One region of the Pseudarthrobacter sp. S9 genome, then DNA from elsewhere that is predicted to be linked to it. Evidence: riboswitches for the same ligand, from Rfam matches in the RefSeq annotation. Region 1 holds a riboswitch; each other region holds the start of a gene.

Region 1 (4,866 bases):
TGGTGATCTACTTCCTCACCGAGCACCGGCCGGCCGGCGGGCACGGCGCTTCGGCGTTCCGGCAACTCGGCTTCAACTTCGCCCGGCCCGGCAAAGACCTGCTGCAGGGGCTGGGGCTTGCCGCCCTGATCGGTATTCCGTCCCTGGGCCTCTACGCCGCCGGGCGGCAGTTGGGAATCACGACGGCGATCATCCCCAGCGCGCTCGACTCCTACTGGTGGACTGTGCCGGTGCTGATCCTGTCCGCGATCCGGCACGGGATCGTGGAGGAAGTGATCGTGGTGGGCTACCTGCTGGACAGGCTCGGGAAGTTCGGCTGGAGCATGCCACTGGCGGTCTTCGCCAGTTCGATGCTGCGCGGCAGCTACCACCTGTACCAGGGCTTCGGGCCGTTCATCGGCAATGCAGTCATGGGCGTGGTCTTCGCCCTGATCTACACCCGGACCCGGAGAGTGATGCCGCTGGTGATCGCCCATGCCGTGCTGGACACCGTGGCATTCGTCGGATTCAGCCTATTCGGCAAGGCCGTCGGCCTGGGCTGAGGCCCCGGACGTCTGGCCCTGGACGTCTGGCCCTGGACGTCTGGCCCGAATGTGGGGCACCGAACGGCATTAGCAGCCGGGGCTTAACTGATGGGGCCTAAATGATATCGGCCGCCATCTGATGGGTGACGTCATTGGCACCCGCTGATGGCGGCCGAAGTGTAGGGCAGTCCGGGCGTCAGATCGTGACGGCCCCGGATGCTGTTTCGAAGGTGACGGAGAGGATGCCCGGCGTGCCATGCGGCGCGATCCAGTTCACGGCAACGTCTTCCAGCGGCTTCTCCACCGGCTCGCCCAGCCATTCCGTGACGCGCTCTGCCGAGCCGGCAATGGTCAGCGCGGACATCTTGACGTTGCTGTCGTAGGCGTTGGAGGGGTGAAGCTCCGGATCGCCCTCCCACTTGAGCATGTAGGGGACCTGGGGGTCGGCCATGAGTCCGAGGATGCCGATCTGTTTCCAGACCAGCTCTCGGCCGTCGGGGAACTTCCGGTTGCCGTTGACGGCGGCGCGGCCGAGCCGGTCCTCGAAGGGCGCGAGGTCGTCAACCTCGACGCACCATCCCATCCAGCCGCCGCCCGCTTCGGAGCGGGCCCGGACTGCCTGGCCGAAGGGGGCCTTGTCCGAGGCCGGGTGGTTGAGGACCTCCACGACTTCCAGGTACTTGTGTCCGGCGAGCGGAATAATCATGTTGCGTGTCCCGAATCGGGGGTGCACTCCGCCCTTCACGGCTTCGACGCCGAGGGCGGACGCAATACGTTCGGTGGTGGCTGCCAAGCCATCGTGTTCACAGGCGTAAGAGACGTGATCCATGCGCATGACCTCATCTTGGCACTTTGTGATGGAGCTCTCAGCTTAGGTTCCCCTAACCGTGATGGGATGTCATCCGGCTGCCGCCTGTGGCACACGGGCAACCGCCGTCTTTGCGCAGGTTTCGGGTTCCTGACGCACCCACACAGCTTCCGCCATCTTCTTTTTCGTCACAAAGCTATCCAGCGCCGGATTGGCGTTCCTACACTGAGGCCAGGTCATGAGTGCCAGCACACAGCCCGGGCTTGCTGGCCGGCAACCCTCGTATCGCGGTGGGGTGCCCCGGGTGAGGGCCTGGCTGCCCGGCGCCCGCCGGAGGGCAAGCGCGGCGCCTGGCGGGACGCCGTGCAGCCCAACACCAAGCTGTTCTTCGGCGAGGTCGTGTCCAACCCCCAGGACGTGCTCCACATCGAAGGCGTCTCCCGGGTTGCGCACGAGGCCGGGGTGCCGCTGATCGTGGACAACACGCTGTCCACCCCGTACCTGATCCGGCCGATCGAGTGGGGTGCGGACATCGTGGTCCACTCCGCCACCAAGTACCTCGGCGGACATGGCGCCGCGATCGCCGGCGTGATCGTGGACTCCGGTAATTTCGACTTCGGCAAGGACCCGGAGCGGTTCCCCGGCTTCAACACCCCGGACCCCACCTACAACGGCCTGGTCTACGCCCGCGACCTCGGCAAGGACGGCGCGCTGGGCGCCAGCCTCTCCTTCATCCTCAAGGCCCGGGTCCAGCTCCTGCGCGACCGCGGCTCGGCGGTCTCTCCGTTCAACGCCTTCCTCATCGCCCAGGGCATCGAGACCCTGAGCCTGCGCGTCGAACGCCACGTGGCCAACGCCAGCAAGGTGGCCGAATGGCTCGAGGCCAGGGACGACGTCGAATCCGTCGCCTATGCCGGGCTGCCGTCCAGCCCCTGGTACGAGCGGGGCCGCAAAGTACGGGCCCAAGGGGACCGGCGCCGTCGTGGCGTTCAACATCGCCGGCGGAGCGGAGGCCGGCAAGCGCTTCGTCGACGCCCCCGAGCTGCACTCGCGCGTGGCGAACATCGGCGACGTCCGCTCCCTGGTGTTCCACCCGGCGTCGACCACCCACAGCCAGCTGACGCCGGAGCAGCAGGAGATCGCCGGCGTCACCCCGGGCCTGGTGCGGCTCTCGGTGGGCCTGGAGCACATCGACGACATCATCGCGGACCTCGACGCCGGATTCCGCGCGGCCAAGGGCGCCTGAGAACCGCCGCCTCCCGGCGTCCCGGCAGCGGCCGCGACGCCGGGAGTCATGCTCCGTGAGTCACATAGCCGTCACAATCTTCGCCACAACGGTGCCTCAGTTCGTAGACTCATAGGAGGTCATGAGTGCCAGTGACAGCCCCGGCTTGCTGGCCGGCAACCCTCCTTTTGCGGCGGGGTGCCCCGGGTGAAGACCTGGCCTGCCGGTCAGCTGACGGCGGGCAAGCGCGAAGTTAGGTCCTCACATGACGATTGCCGTCACCCGCAGCGGTGCACCCGGAACGAAAACCTCCAACGACTCAGACGACCCCGAAAACTCCGAGATCGGAACCGCCCAAGCCGTACCCGACGGGACCGTCCGGTACCTCCGGGTCGGCGGCCTCGACCTCGAATCAGGATTCCACCTGCCGGACGTCGTCCTCGCCTACGAGACGTGGGGGACCCTCAATGCGGACGGTTCCAACGCGGTCCTGATCGAACACGCCCTGACCGGAGACACCCATGTGACCCGCGGCGCCAGCGAGGAGCCCGGCTGGTGGGAGCAGCTCGCGGGACCCGGCGCCCCCGTGGACACGGACAGGTACTTCGTCGTCTCGATCAACATCCTGGGCGGCTGCTACGGCTCCACCGGCCCCTCGACGCCGGCCCCCGACGGACGGCCGTGGGGCTCCAGGTTCCCGCTGGTCACCCTGCGGGACACCACCGCGGCCGAAGCCCGGCTGGCCGACGCCCTGGGCATCGGGAGCTGGTATGCCGTGCTCGGCGGCTCCCTGGGCGGGGCACGTGCGCTGGAGTGGGCCGTCAGCTACCCTGAGCGGGTCAAGCGCTGCGCCGTGATTTCCGTGGGGGCCAGCAGCACCGCCGAACAGATTGCCTTCGCGCAGGCCCAGACCCTGGCCATCCGCCAGGACCCCAACTTCAACGGCGGGGACTACTACGGCGGCCCGGAACCGGAGGCCGGCCTCGCCCTGGCCCGCCGCATCGCGCACATCACCTACCGCTCCGCCGCCGAACTGCACGGTCGGTTCGGCCGCAACGCCCAGGAAGCCGAGGCGCCGCTGGAAGCGGGATCGCTCGCCGGGCGCGGACGCTACCAGGTTGAAAGCTACCTGGACCACCAGGGCAACAAGCTCGTCCGGCGCTTCGACGCCAACAGCTACATCGCCATCACCGAGGCGCTCATGAGCCACGACATCTGCCGCGGACGCGGACCCCTCGAGGAGTCCCTGGCGCCGGCCACGGCCGAGTTCCTCGTCGCGGCGGTGGACTCGGACCGGCTGTATTTCCCGGCCCAGTCCCGTGAGCTCGCCGAGGCCCTTCCGGGCGGGGCGGCCCTGCACATGATCGAGGCGCCGATCGGCCACGACGGCTTCCTGACCGAAATCGGCCAGCTCAGCGGCCAGCTGCGCCGGATCTTCTTCGCCTAGCGCCTATGCCGTCGGCTTCGTGGCCCGCCCGATCGGCGGCGTCGTGTTCGGCCACTTCGGTGACAGGTTCGGCCGCAAGCAGCTCCTCGAGCTCAGCATCATCCTGGTGGGCGTCTCCACTTTCCTGATGGGCTGCCTCCCCAGCTTTGCGCAGATCGGCTACTGGGCCCCGGCCCTGCTGGTCTTCCTGCGCTTCGCCCAGGGCTTCGCCGCCGGCGGTGAATGGGGCGGCGCCGTCCTCCTCGTCGCCGAGCACAGCCCCAGCAAGTCCCGCGGATTCTGGGCCAGCTGGCCGCAGTCCGCCGTTCCCCTGCGCAACCTGCTCGCCACCGGCGTGCTGTTCACCCTCTCCTCCACACTTTCCTCCGCGGACTTCCTCGGCTGGGGCTGGCGTGTGGCCTTCTGGCTCTCCGCCGTGATCGTGATCATCGGCTACTACATCCGCACCAAGGTCAGTGACGCCCCCATCTTCCTGGAAGCACGCAGGGAGGTCACCGTCGAGAAGAAGGGCTACGGTGTCGCCGAAGTGTTCCGCCGCTACCCGCGGGGCGTCTTCACCGCCATGGGCCTGCGCTTCGCGGAAACATCCTGTACTACCTCGCGGTGACCTTCTCCATCACGTACCTCAAGGTCATCGTCCAGACCGACACCGCACGAATCCTGCTGCTCCTGCTCGTGGCGCACGTCGTCCACTTCTGTGCGGTGCCGCTGGTGGGCAAGCTCTCCGGCAACTTCGGCGGCAAGCCCGTGTACATGGCCGGCGCCATCCTCGGCGGCACGTGGGGCTTCTTCGCCTTCCCGATGATGGACACCAAGAACGACCTCACAATCCTGGCTGCCATCACGATCGGCCTGCTGTTCC
Region 2 (4,866 bases), 1.8 Mb from region 1:
CGCCCGGCATGGACAAGGCAACCCAGGCCGACCGCGACGACGTAGTGGTCAAGTTCCTGCTCACCGCGGCCGCCGTCGGGGTGCTGTACAAGGAGCAGGCCTCGATCTCGGGCGCGGAGGTCGGCTGCCAGGGCGAGGTGGGCTCGGCGTCGTCGATGGCCGCTGCCGGCCTGGCAGAAGTCATGGGCGGCACCCCGCAGCAGGTCGAAAACGCCGCGGAAATCGCGATGGAACACAACCTCGGCCTGACCTGCGACCCGATCGGCGGGCTCGTGCAGATCCCCTGCATCGAGCGCAACGCGATTGCCGCGGCCAAGGCCATCAACGCCGCCAAGATGGCGCTGTGGGGCGACGGCTCGCACCGGGTGTCCCTCGACGAGGTCATTGTCACCATGCGCGAAACCGGCAAGGACATGAGCTCCAAGTACAAGGAAACCGCGATGGGCGGACTCGCCGTCAACGTCGTCGAATGCTAGGTCCAAGAACCAATAACAGGGAACGCCGTGGTTTCCAGGAAGTGCCATGGTGAAGACCAAACCTGGGCAGCCTGGAGCCAAGCGATTGTCTGTCGCTGACTGGATTGTCCTGGTCAGTGCGAGCCTGATCATGGGCGTGATCATCTGGGCTTGCATCGCCTACCTACCCCCAACGCTGAACAAGTAACCTGACCAACCCGCAAAACCGCAATTACCACAACTGTGGTGACCGGTTCCCTTATACAAGGAACGTCATGACTCTGGAATTTTCCGAAATTGGCTTCGCCCCGGACTTTGTTGACTACTCGGACGCCTGGCAACGGCACAAGCAGCTGCCTGCGGACGTGGTGGTCCGCAAACACGAGGATGCCCTCGTTGCAACCCGCGAAGGAGCTCTACTGTGACACTGGCACCAGAAGGCCGGAAGATGCTGCGCATTGAGCAGCGCAATGCGGCCACACCGGTGGAACGGAAGCCGGAATGGATCAAGGCCAAGGTCCAGATGGGCCCGGAGTTTGTCCAGCTCAAGAAGCTGGTGAAGAAGGAAGGCCTGCACACCGTGTGTGAGGAGGCCGGCTGCCCCAACATCTTCGAGTGCTGGGAAGACAAGGAAGCGACGTTCCTGATCGGCGGCTCCGAATGCACCCGGCGCTGCGATTTCTGCCAGATCGATACCGGCAAGCCCTCCCCCGTGGACGTGTTCGAGCCCACCAAGGTGGCCCGCTCGGTCCAGGCCATGCAGCTGCGCTACGCCACGGTCACGGGCGTGGCCCGCGACGACCTCGCCGATGAGGGCGTGTGGCTCTACGCCGAGACGGTCCGCAAGATCCACGAGCTGAACCCGGGCACCGGCGTCGAGCTGCTGATCCCGGACTTCTCCGGCAAGCCCGAACACATCGCGGCGATCTGCGATTCCAGGCCCGAGGTGTTCGCGCACAACGTCGAGACCGTGCCGCGGATCTTCAAGCGCATCCGCCCGGCGTTCCGCTACGACCGCTCCCTGGACGTCATCACGCAGGGCCGCAGGCTGGGCATGGTGACGAAGTCCAACCTGATCCTGGGCATGGGCGAGACCCGGGAGGAGATCTCCGGGGCGCTCCGGGACCTGCACGACGCCGGCTGCGACCTGATCACGATCACGCAGTACCTGCGCCCGAGCGAGCGGCACCTGCCGGTGGACCGCTGGGTCAAGCCGCAGGAGTTCGTGGACCTGCAGCAGGAAGCGGACGAGATCGGCTTCCTGGGCGTCATGAGCGGACCGCTGGTGCGTTCCTCGTACCGCGCCGGCCGGCTCTGGGCCACCGCGATGCGCAAGAAGGGCCGGGCAATCCCGGCCGGGCTCGCCCATATCGAAAGCTCAGGCAGCACCCGCCAGGAAGCCAGCTCGCTGCTGGCCGTGCTGAAGACGGATTAATACAACAGCCCTTGGTCTGCCCGGCCGAAGCTGAAGTGCTTTTCGATCCCTGAGCGGCGTCCCGCGGCCGCAACGGTGAGGGTCAGAACCCGCGTCGCCGGGTGCCACCGCGCGGGCCGGACGGCCCCTGCCAGCGCCTCCGCGATCCGGTGCGGCTCGGGATACCAGTGGCGTTCAAGTTCGCCGTCCACCAGAAAGCTCACGGTCCCCGTGGTGAGATCGACGCCGGGAATCACCCGAAACGAGTGCGGCGGGGCCGTGGGCTGGTGAAGGGTTTCCCTGGTGTGGGCGCCGGTGAAGCCGGCGGCGCTGGAATATTCCTGGTACGGCAATTGCCTGCTCCTTGTGGAGTTGCTCTTGCCCGCCCGGTTGTCTTTGGTCCGGGTGGGGCCGCTTCCTCATCCGAACCACCCGCGAACATGGGGTTGGTGCGTGGCAAGTCGGAGCTTGGCGCCACATCTCTTGAAGCTGGCATCAACTGTACCAACACGTCCCCTGGAACAGCGCGACGGCGGACTGAGCCGGGCGACGACGACTGACGAGCCAACCTATGCGATGGCCGGGGCTCGTGCTGTCACCCTGCAAAACTGGCACAGCCTTTTTGTAGGCACCCGACAAAAACGGTCCATGACGGCAGAACTAGCGTCGGTTGTGACCTATTCACGGAATTTCGAACCATGTGCAGAGGACAATCAATGACGATTCAGGCAGACCTTCAGGCAACCCGCTACGAAATTCTGGAAACCGCGCGTCGGCAGGTGCTGGAGAATGGCGTCGGGCTCACGGAGCCGCAGCTCTTGGAGATCCTGCGCCTCCCCGACCATGCCCTCCCGGCCGCTCTTCAGCTCGCCCACGAAGTCCGTCTGAAACACTGCGGCGAAGACGTGGAGGTGGAGGGCATCATCTCCATCAAGACCGGGGGTTGCCCCGAGGACTGCCACTTCTGCAGCCAGTCCGGGCTCTTCGACAGCCCGGTCCGCGGCGTGTGGCTGGACATCCCGGAACTGGTCAAGGCCGCGAAGGAAACCGCAGCCACCGGCGCCACGGAATTCTGCATCGTCGCGGCTGTCCGCGGACCGGACATCAAGCTGATGAACCAGATCAAGTTTGCGATCGACCGCATCAATGAAGCGGTGGACATCAACATTGCCTGCTCACTGGGCATGCTCACCCAGCGCCAAGTGGATCAGCTCGCCGAGTGGGGCGTGCACCGGTACAACCACAATCTCGAAACGGCCCGCAGCTACTTCCCGGAAGTGGTCACCACACACAGCTACGAGGAGCGCCTCGAAACGTGCAGCATGGTCAAGGCCGCCGGCATGGAGCTGTGCTGCGGAGCCCTGATCGGGATGGGTGAATCGCTGGAGCAACGAGCCGAACTCGCGGCCCAGCTCGCCGCGCTGGAACCGCACGAGGTCCCGCTCAACTTCCTCAATCCCCGGCCCGGGACCCCGCTGGAAAACCAGGGGATCATGGACGGAAAGGACGCATTGCGCGCGATTGCCGCCTTCCGGCTTGCCATGCCCCGGACCGTGCTCCGCTACGCCGGCGGCCGCGAACTGACGCTCGGCGACCTGGGAACACGCGAGGGGCTGCTCGGCGGAATCAACGCGGTGATCGTGGGCAACTACCTCACCACCCTCGGCCGCCCGGCCGATGCGGACCTGAATCTCCTGGTGGAGCTCAACATGCCCATCAAGGAATTCCAGAAGTCACTGTGAACTTCGTCATCGCGGAAACCTACTGCGGGCATTGCGGCGAGCAGGCGGCGCAAGGTGAGAGCCCGACGTCGGACTCTCACCGCCGTTGCGGGGAACTGTTGCGGCTGGAACCGCCGCGCTACTGCGGGCTGTGCCGGCGCCGGATGAAGGTCCAGGTCACGCCGACGGGCTGGACCGCGGAGTGTTCGCGCCACGGGGTGCTTGTTCAATGAACCTGATCCAGAGGGACCGGGCGCGTCTTTGGCACCCCTATGCGCCCGCCAGTTCCAGCCTTCCGCTGTGGGAAGTGGAAGCGGCCGACGGCATGCGGCTGCGGCTCCGGGACGAAGAGGGCACCGTCCATGTCGTACTGGATGCCATGTCGTCGTGGTGGTCTGTGATCCACGGCTACCGCCACCCTGTGTTGGACGCCGCCGCCAAGCGGCAATTGGACGATTTCAGCCATGTCATGTTCGGTGGCCTGACCCATGCCCCGGCTGTGGAACTGGCCGAGCGGCTCGTGGACATGGCACCGTCAGCTCCCGGCCGGGCGCGCTTGGAACGAGTGTTCCTGGCGGACTCGGGTTCGGTTTCCGTGGAGGTGGCGCTCAAGCTGGCGGTCCAGTTCCAGACCGCATCCGGGAGACCACGGCGGCAGCGTTTCCTGAGCCTTCGCGGCGGCTATCACGGCGACACCTTCGCGGCGATGGGAGTCTGCGATCCCGTGGACGGCATGCATGCGGCCTTCCCCGGTCTGCTGGCCCGCAACGTGTTTGCGCCCCGTCCGCCTGCCGGAACAACCGCCACTGCTGAAACCGTTCAGTTGTGGGCTTCTGAGCTCGAAAGGGTGGCCGAAACCAATGCCGGGGAGCTGGCGGCGATCATCGTGGAACCGATACTCCAGGGCGCCGGCGGCATGTTCGCCTATCCGGCCGAGTGCCTGCGGGTGCTTCGCCGGGTGGCGGACCGGCACGGGCTGCTGCTGATCTTCGACGAGATCGCCACCGGCTTCGGCCGCACCGGTGAGTTGTTTGCGGCCGACCGCGCAGGGGTCGTCCCGGACATCATGTGCGTGGGTAAAGCACTTACGGGCGGCTATCTGACGCTGGCCGCAATGCTGTGCACCGGCGAGGTAGCTGGGGCCGTTTCCGCCGGCCCGGCCGGGGCGCTGCTGCACGGGCCGACCTTCATGGCCAACCCGCTGGCATGTGCGGTGGCCAACGCCAGTCTCGGAATGATTGACGGCGGCGCCTGGCGCCAGGACATCGCCAGGATC
Region 3 (4,866 bases), 1.7 Mb from region 1:
AGGCGAAGCCGGCCGTGACGCCCGGCACGATGCGGGACGTCCTGGATTCCGTCCCGGATCCCAGGAAACGCCGGGGCATCCGGTACGGGCTGACGGGAATCCTGGCGCTGGCAATCTGCGCCGTCCTCTCCGGGGCGAAGTCCTTCGCCGAGATCGCCGAATGGGCGGCCGACACGGGCCGCAACCCCCTGGCCAAAGCGGGAATTGGCGTCCCGCACGTGACCACGATCCAGCGTGTCTTGGCCAGGATCGATGGAGATGCGTTCGATACCGCCATCGGGGCATGGGTCACCGCGCAGGTGAAGCCGGCCGTCATCGCCGTGGACGGCAAGGAAGTCCGCGGCGCGAAGAACGGCGGCGGCTCCCGGGTGCATCTGATGGCCGCCGTGGACCACGCCACCGGCACCGTCCTGGGGCAGGTCGACGTGGGCGTGAAGACCAACGAGATCACCTTGTTCACGACTCTTTTGGACAAGTTCACGGACCTTGACGGCATGGTGGTCACCGCCGATGCGATGCACACCCAACGCTCCCACGCCACCTACCTGCACGGCCGCGGCGCGCACTATGTCCTTTGCGTCAAGGGAAACCAAAGGAGCCTGCAGCGGCAGCTGAAAGCGCTGCCCTGGAAGGACGTACCCGTCGGGGACCGCCAGCGGTACCGCAGCCACGGCCGCACCGGTTCCCGGGTCATCAAGGTCGTCACCATCGAGGCCGGCATCCTCTTCCCCCACGCGGCCCAGGCCGCCCAAATCACCCGCCGGTCCCGTCCGCTCACCAGCCGGAAATGGAGTGTTGAAACGGTCTACATGATCACGTCCCTGCCGGCCCGGAAAGCCAGCCCCGCGCAGCTCAACGCCTGGGTCCGCGGGCACTGGACGATCGAGAACCGGCTGCATTGGACCCGGGACGTCACGTTCGCCGAGGATGGTTCCCAGGTGCGCACGGGCAACGCGCCGCGGCTCATGGCCTCGCTGCGGAACCTCGCCATCAGCCTCTACCGGATGGCCAAAACGACCAACATCGCCAAGGCCACCAGACACACCGCCAGAAACGCCCACCGGGCCCTCAGACTCGCACGAATCAGGCCATCACCAGCGACTTTGCATTAGCCCTGAAGTGGGTAGACGGTTAGTTCAGGTAGGCTGGGTGAATGCCGAGACCGGATTTTCCGCGGACGGTCCTGGACTTCCAGGCGAGGTTCGGCGACGAGCAGGCTTGTCTGGACTACCTGTTTGAATGCCGCTGGCCTGAGGGCTACGTTTGCCCCCGCTGTCAGGGGCGGGTCGTCTGGCCTGTGGCCGCGCGCGGACTGTGGGAATGCGCCGGGTGTCACTACCAGGTCTCGCTGACCGCCGGCACGGTACTGCACAAGACCCACACCGCCCTGCATCTGTGGTTCTGGGCGGCCTACCTGATGACGACGGGTACCCCGGGGATCTCCGCCAGGCAGTTGCAGCGTCAGCTCGGACTCACCAGATATCAGACGGCCTGGACCATGTTGCACAAGCTGCGCCGGGCCATGGTGAACCCCGAACGAACCCTGCTGACAGGTGATGTCGAGGTCGACGAATGCCAAGTAGGCGGCCGTGAGACCGGTCGGCGCGGCGGCAGGAACCTCGCAGCCAAAGCCGCACTGGTGGTCGTCGCGGTGGAAGTGCGCGGCATGGGCTCCGGGCGGGTACGGATGAAGGTGATCCCCGACGCCTCCGGCGAGACGCTGTGTGGTTTCATCGCCGAAACCGTCGCTCCGGGCGCCATAGTGCACACGGACGGCTGGATGGGATACGCACCGTTGGCCAAGAAGGAGGACTACGACTACCGCCCGCGCTCCCAGCGGGCCGCCAAGAAGGTCGGTGATACCGACCCGGTCCTTCCCCGCGTGCATCGCGCGATCAGCAACTTCAAGTCCTGGCTCCGAGGAACCCACCGCTCAGTGAGCAACGAACACCTGCAGGTGTACATGGACGAGTTCACCTTTCGGTACAACCGGCGTGGCACACCCATGGCAGCTTTCCAGGCCCTGCTCGGCCTCGGCACCCAGCAGGCACCCACCACCTATCGCCAAATAGCAGAACAGGGCCCGGGGCCAAACCACGACCTGAGCTAACCGTCTACACACTAGCCCTGATATCCAGAGTCCTGAGACCATGGGATATCCAATTCCTTAGTTGAATTTCCGGCAGCCCTCAGCGCTGAACCGGACGAAATTGTTGGAGATCAGATCCGGCCGCATAAATGGGCCAGGTCTTGGGGACAGAGTTGAGTTATTTCCCGGGTCGGCCCGGACGATCGTCCACAGCCTGCATGACGGGACCGGGCGCACCCGTGACGGGCGCTGCCTGCACTTTCCGGGCATTGAACGGCGCATTTTCAGCGCAATGCAATAGCCCCCCAGCGTGTTGTTTTGCATTCTGAGACCTTCTGGAGACCTAAATGGATCAGCACTCCCAGTAAATGCGATCGCTCTCATGAAGCACCCGAGTAGGCACTACTCGAACTACGCGGCCCCGAATTAGGGTCCCAAACAAGTAGTACTCACATTTCCCTGTCAACTACCCGGAATAACTTTCTGTGATCAGCAACGCGGGTCATCTTTCGTCCGTTCCGGCGCCTCGACCGGGCCCGATGTGACTTGCGTTTGATCCCGCGTTTGATCCGGCGGGGCAGGTGGCCCGGTTACGGAACATGACGACGGTGGCGGTGCGGGCCGGCGTCGGAAGTGTTACGTTTTTGGGGAGTAATGAGAACCGGCGCCAAGCCCTGACTGGCCGGTCGGCAACCCTCCCTTTCGCGGCGGGGTGCCTCAGGTGAATACTCGGCATATCGACCATTCGAGCTGCAAGCGTGAAAGAAGGAGATCCGTCGTGCCTGACGCGTCCGCACCCGCTGCCCCTGGCGCAGCACCCGCCCCCGTCTCCCCCGGCCCGGCATCCGCTGAGGAGAAGCTGGCCTACCGCCTGTTCACCGGCCCCGACGACCGCGCCTTTTGTGAGCGCGTCTCGGCGGCCCTGGCCGAGGGCTACGTCCTCCATGGAAACCCCTCCGCCACCTTCAACGGCAGCTCCGTCATCGTGGCGCAGGCCGTCGTGCTTCCGGCCGCGATCGCCAGCGCGGACGCCGCCGTCGCCAACGCCGTCGAGGACCTGGACGGCGACGACTTCGGCTCTGCTGAGGCATTCGAGGGCCACGCATGAGCTACGCCGGAGACCTCAGCCCGCAGGAGGCCTGGGCCAAGCTCGAGGCCGGCGCCATCCTGGTGGACGTCCGCACCGAAGGGGAATGGGCGCACATCGGCATGCCGGACACCACGTCTGCGACGGAACGCCGAAACGATCCGTTGTTCATCCAGTGGACCTTTGCCGGCGGTATCCCCAATCCGCAGTTCGTGGAGCAGCTCAAGCAGCAGGCGCCGGAGGACACCGCCGTCGAGCTCGTGTTCCTGTGCCGTTCCGGCGCCCGGTCCATCGCCGCCGCGATCGCCGCCACTGAGGCCGGCTACACCTCATACAACGTCCTCGAGGGCTTCGAAGGCGAGACCGACCGTTTCGGCGATCGGACCGTCAACGGCTGGAAAAACCGCGGCCTGCCCACCAACCTTGGAAAGAATTAAGTGACTTTCAATCCCGACGCCGCCGGCTGGAGCCCCGAAACCCAGGCAGTCCGCGGCGGCCTTGACCGCTCCAATTTCCAGGAAACGTCCGAGGCCATCTTCCTCAATTCAGGCTTCGTCTACGAGTCCGCGGCCGCCGCCGAGCGTGCGTTCACGGGCGAGGACGAGCGTTTCGTCTACTCCCGCTACGGCAACCCCTCGGTCGCGACCTTCCAGGAACGGCTGCGGCTGCTCGAGGGCACCGAGGCATGCTTTGCGACGGCGTCCGGCATGTCCGCCGTCTTCACCGCCCTCGGCGCGCTGCTGGGGGCAGGGGACCGCGTCGTCGCCGCCCGTTCGCTCTTCGGTTCCTGCTTTGTGATCCTCAACGAGATCCTGCCGCGCTGGGGCGTCGAGACGGTCTTCGTGGACGGCCCGGACCTGGATCAGTGGCGCGCGGCCTTGGCGGGACCCACGACGGCCGTGTTCTTCGAGTCGCCGTCGAACCCGATGCAGGAAATCGTGGACATCGCCGCCGTGAGCGAACTGGCGCACGCCGCCGGCGCCACGGTTGTGGTCGACAACGTCTTCGCCACCCCCCTCCTGCAGCGCTGCGGGGACCTCGGCGCGGACGTGATCGTCTACTCCGGGACCAAGCACATCGACGGGCAGGGCCGCGTGCTCGGCGGGGCGATCCTGGGCACCAAGGAGTTCATTGACGGACCCGTCAAACAGCTCATGCGCCACACCGGCCCGGCGCTGTCGGCCTTCAACGCCTGGGTCCTGACCAAGGGCTTGGAGACCATGGCGCTGCGCGTCAAGCACTCCTCGGCCTCGGCCCTGCGCCTGGCCGAATGGCTCGAGGAGCAGCCCGCGGTCAGCTCGGTGTTGTACCCGCTGCTGAAATCACACCCGCAGTACGAGCTCGCGGCGAAGCAGATGAGGGCCGGCGGCACCGTGCTCACGCTGGAGCTTTCCCCGTCACCGGGGCGCTCCGCGAAAGAGGCCGCCTTCGCGCTGCTGGACGGGTTGCGGATCATCGACATCTCCAACAACCTGGGGGATTCGAAGTCCCTCATCACGCACCCGGCCACGACGACGCACCGGGCCATGGGTCCGGAAGCCCGCGCGGCGATCGGGCTCAGCGACGGCGTCGTCCGGCTTTCCGTGGGCCTGGAAGACGTCGAGGACCTGATCCGCGACCTCGGGCAGGCGCTCAAACAGATCTAGTGGTGTGTCTCAGTTTTGTTTGACGGCTTCGAGTGCGACGCGGC

What was found. A riboswitch is a leader RNA that binds a small molecule or an ion and turns the genes downstream of it on or off. The one in region 1 is predicted to bind S-adenosylmethionine.
Region 2: it holds a riboswitch for S-adenosylmethionine, as region 1 does, so the genes downstream of both, ACQCSY_RS11565 (hypothetical protein) here and ACQCSY_RS03045 (O-acetylhomoserine aminocarboxypropyltransferase/cysteine synthase family protein) in region 1, are expected to answer to the same signal.
Region 3: it holds a riboswitch for S-adenosylmethionine, as region 1 does, so the genes downstream of both, ACQCSY_RS11390 (DUF1737 domain-containing protein) here and ACQCSY_RS03045 (O-acetylhomoserine aminocarboxypropyltransferase/cysteine synthase family protein) in region 1, are expected to answer to the same signal.

The regions. Positions count from the first base shown of each region.
Region 1 is NZ_CP189576.1:634,966-639,831, reverse strand. It holds gene ACQCSY_RS03055 (CPBP family intramembrane glutamic endopeptidase) at 1-542, shown strand, start outside; gene ACQCSY_RS03050 (VOC family protein) at 721-1,359, opposite strand; SAM riboswitch class IV at 1,567-1,682, shown strand; partial or broken gene ACQCSY_RS03045 (O-acetylhomoserine aminocarboxypropyltransferase/cysteine synthase family protein) at 1,684-2,578, shown strand; SAM riboswitch class IV at 2,696-2,811, shown strand; gene metX (homoserine O-acetyltransferase MetX) at 2,823-4,004, shown strand; partial or broken gene ACQCSY_RS03035 (MFS transporter) at 4,009-4,866, shown strand, end outside.
Region 2 is NZ_CP189576.1:2,423,367-2,428,232, forward strand. It holds gene ACQCSY_RS11550 (L-serine ammonia-lyase) at 1-476, shown strand, start outside; gene ACQCSY_RS11555 (hypothetical protein) at 731-880, shown strand; gene lipA (lipoyl synthase) at 877-1,890, shown strand; gene ACQCSY_RS11565 (hypothetical protein) at 1,887-2,222, opposite strand; SAM riboswitch class IV at 2,239-2,358, opposite strand; gene bioB (biotin synthase BioB) at 2,586-3,611, shown strand; gene ACQCSY_RS11575 (adenosylmethionine--8-amino-7-oxononanoate transaminase) at 3,820-4,866, shown strand, end outside.
Region 3 is NZ_CP189576.1:2,383,805-2,388,670, reverse strand. It holds gene ACQCSY_RS11400 (ISAs1 family transposase) at 1-1,112, shown strand, start outside; gene ACQCSY_RS11395 (IS1595 family transposase) at 1,154-2,110, shown strand; SAM riboswitch class IV at 2,740-2,854, shown strand; gene ACQCSY_RS11390 (DUF1737 domain-containing protein) at 2,868-3,197, shown strand; gene ACQCSY_RS11385 (rhodanese-like domain-containing protein) at 3,194-3,613, shown strand; gene ACQCSY_RS11380 (O-succinylhomoserine sulfhydrylase) at 3,614-4,822, shown strand; gene ACQCSY_RS11375 (IS630 family transposase) at 4,832-4,866, opposite strand, start outside.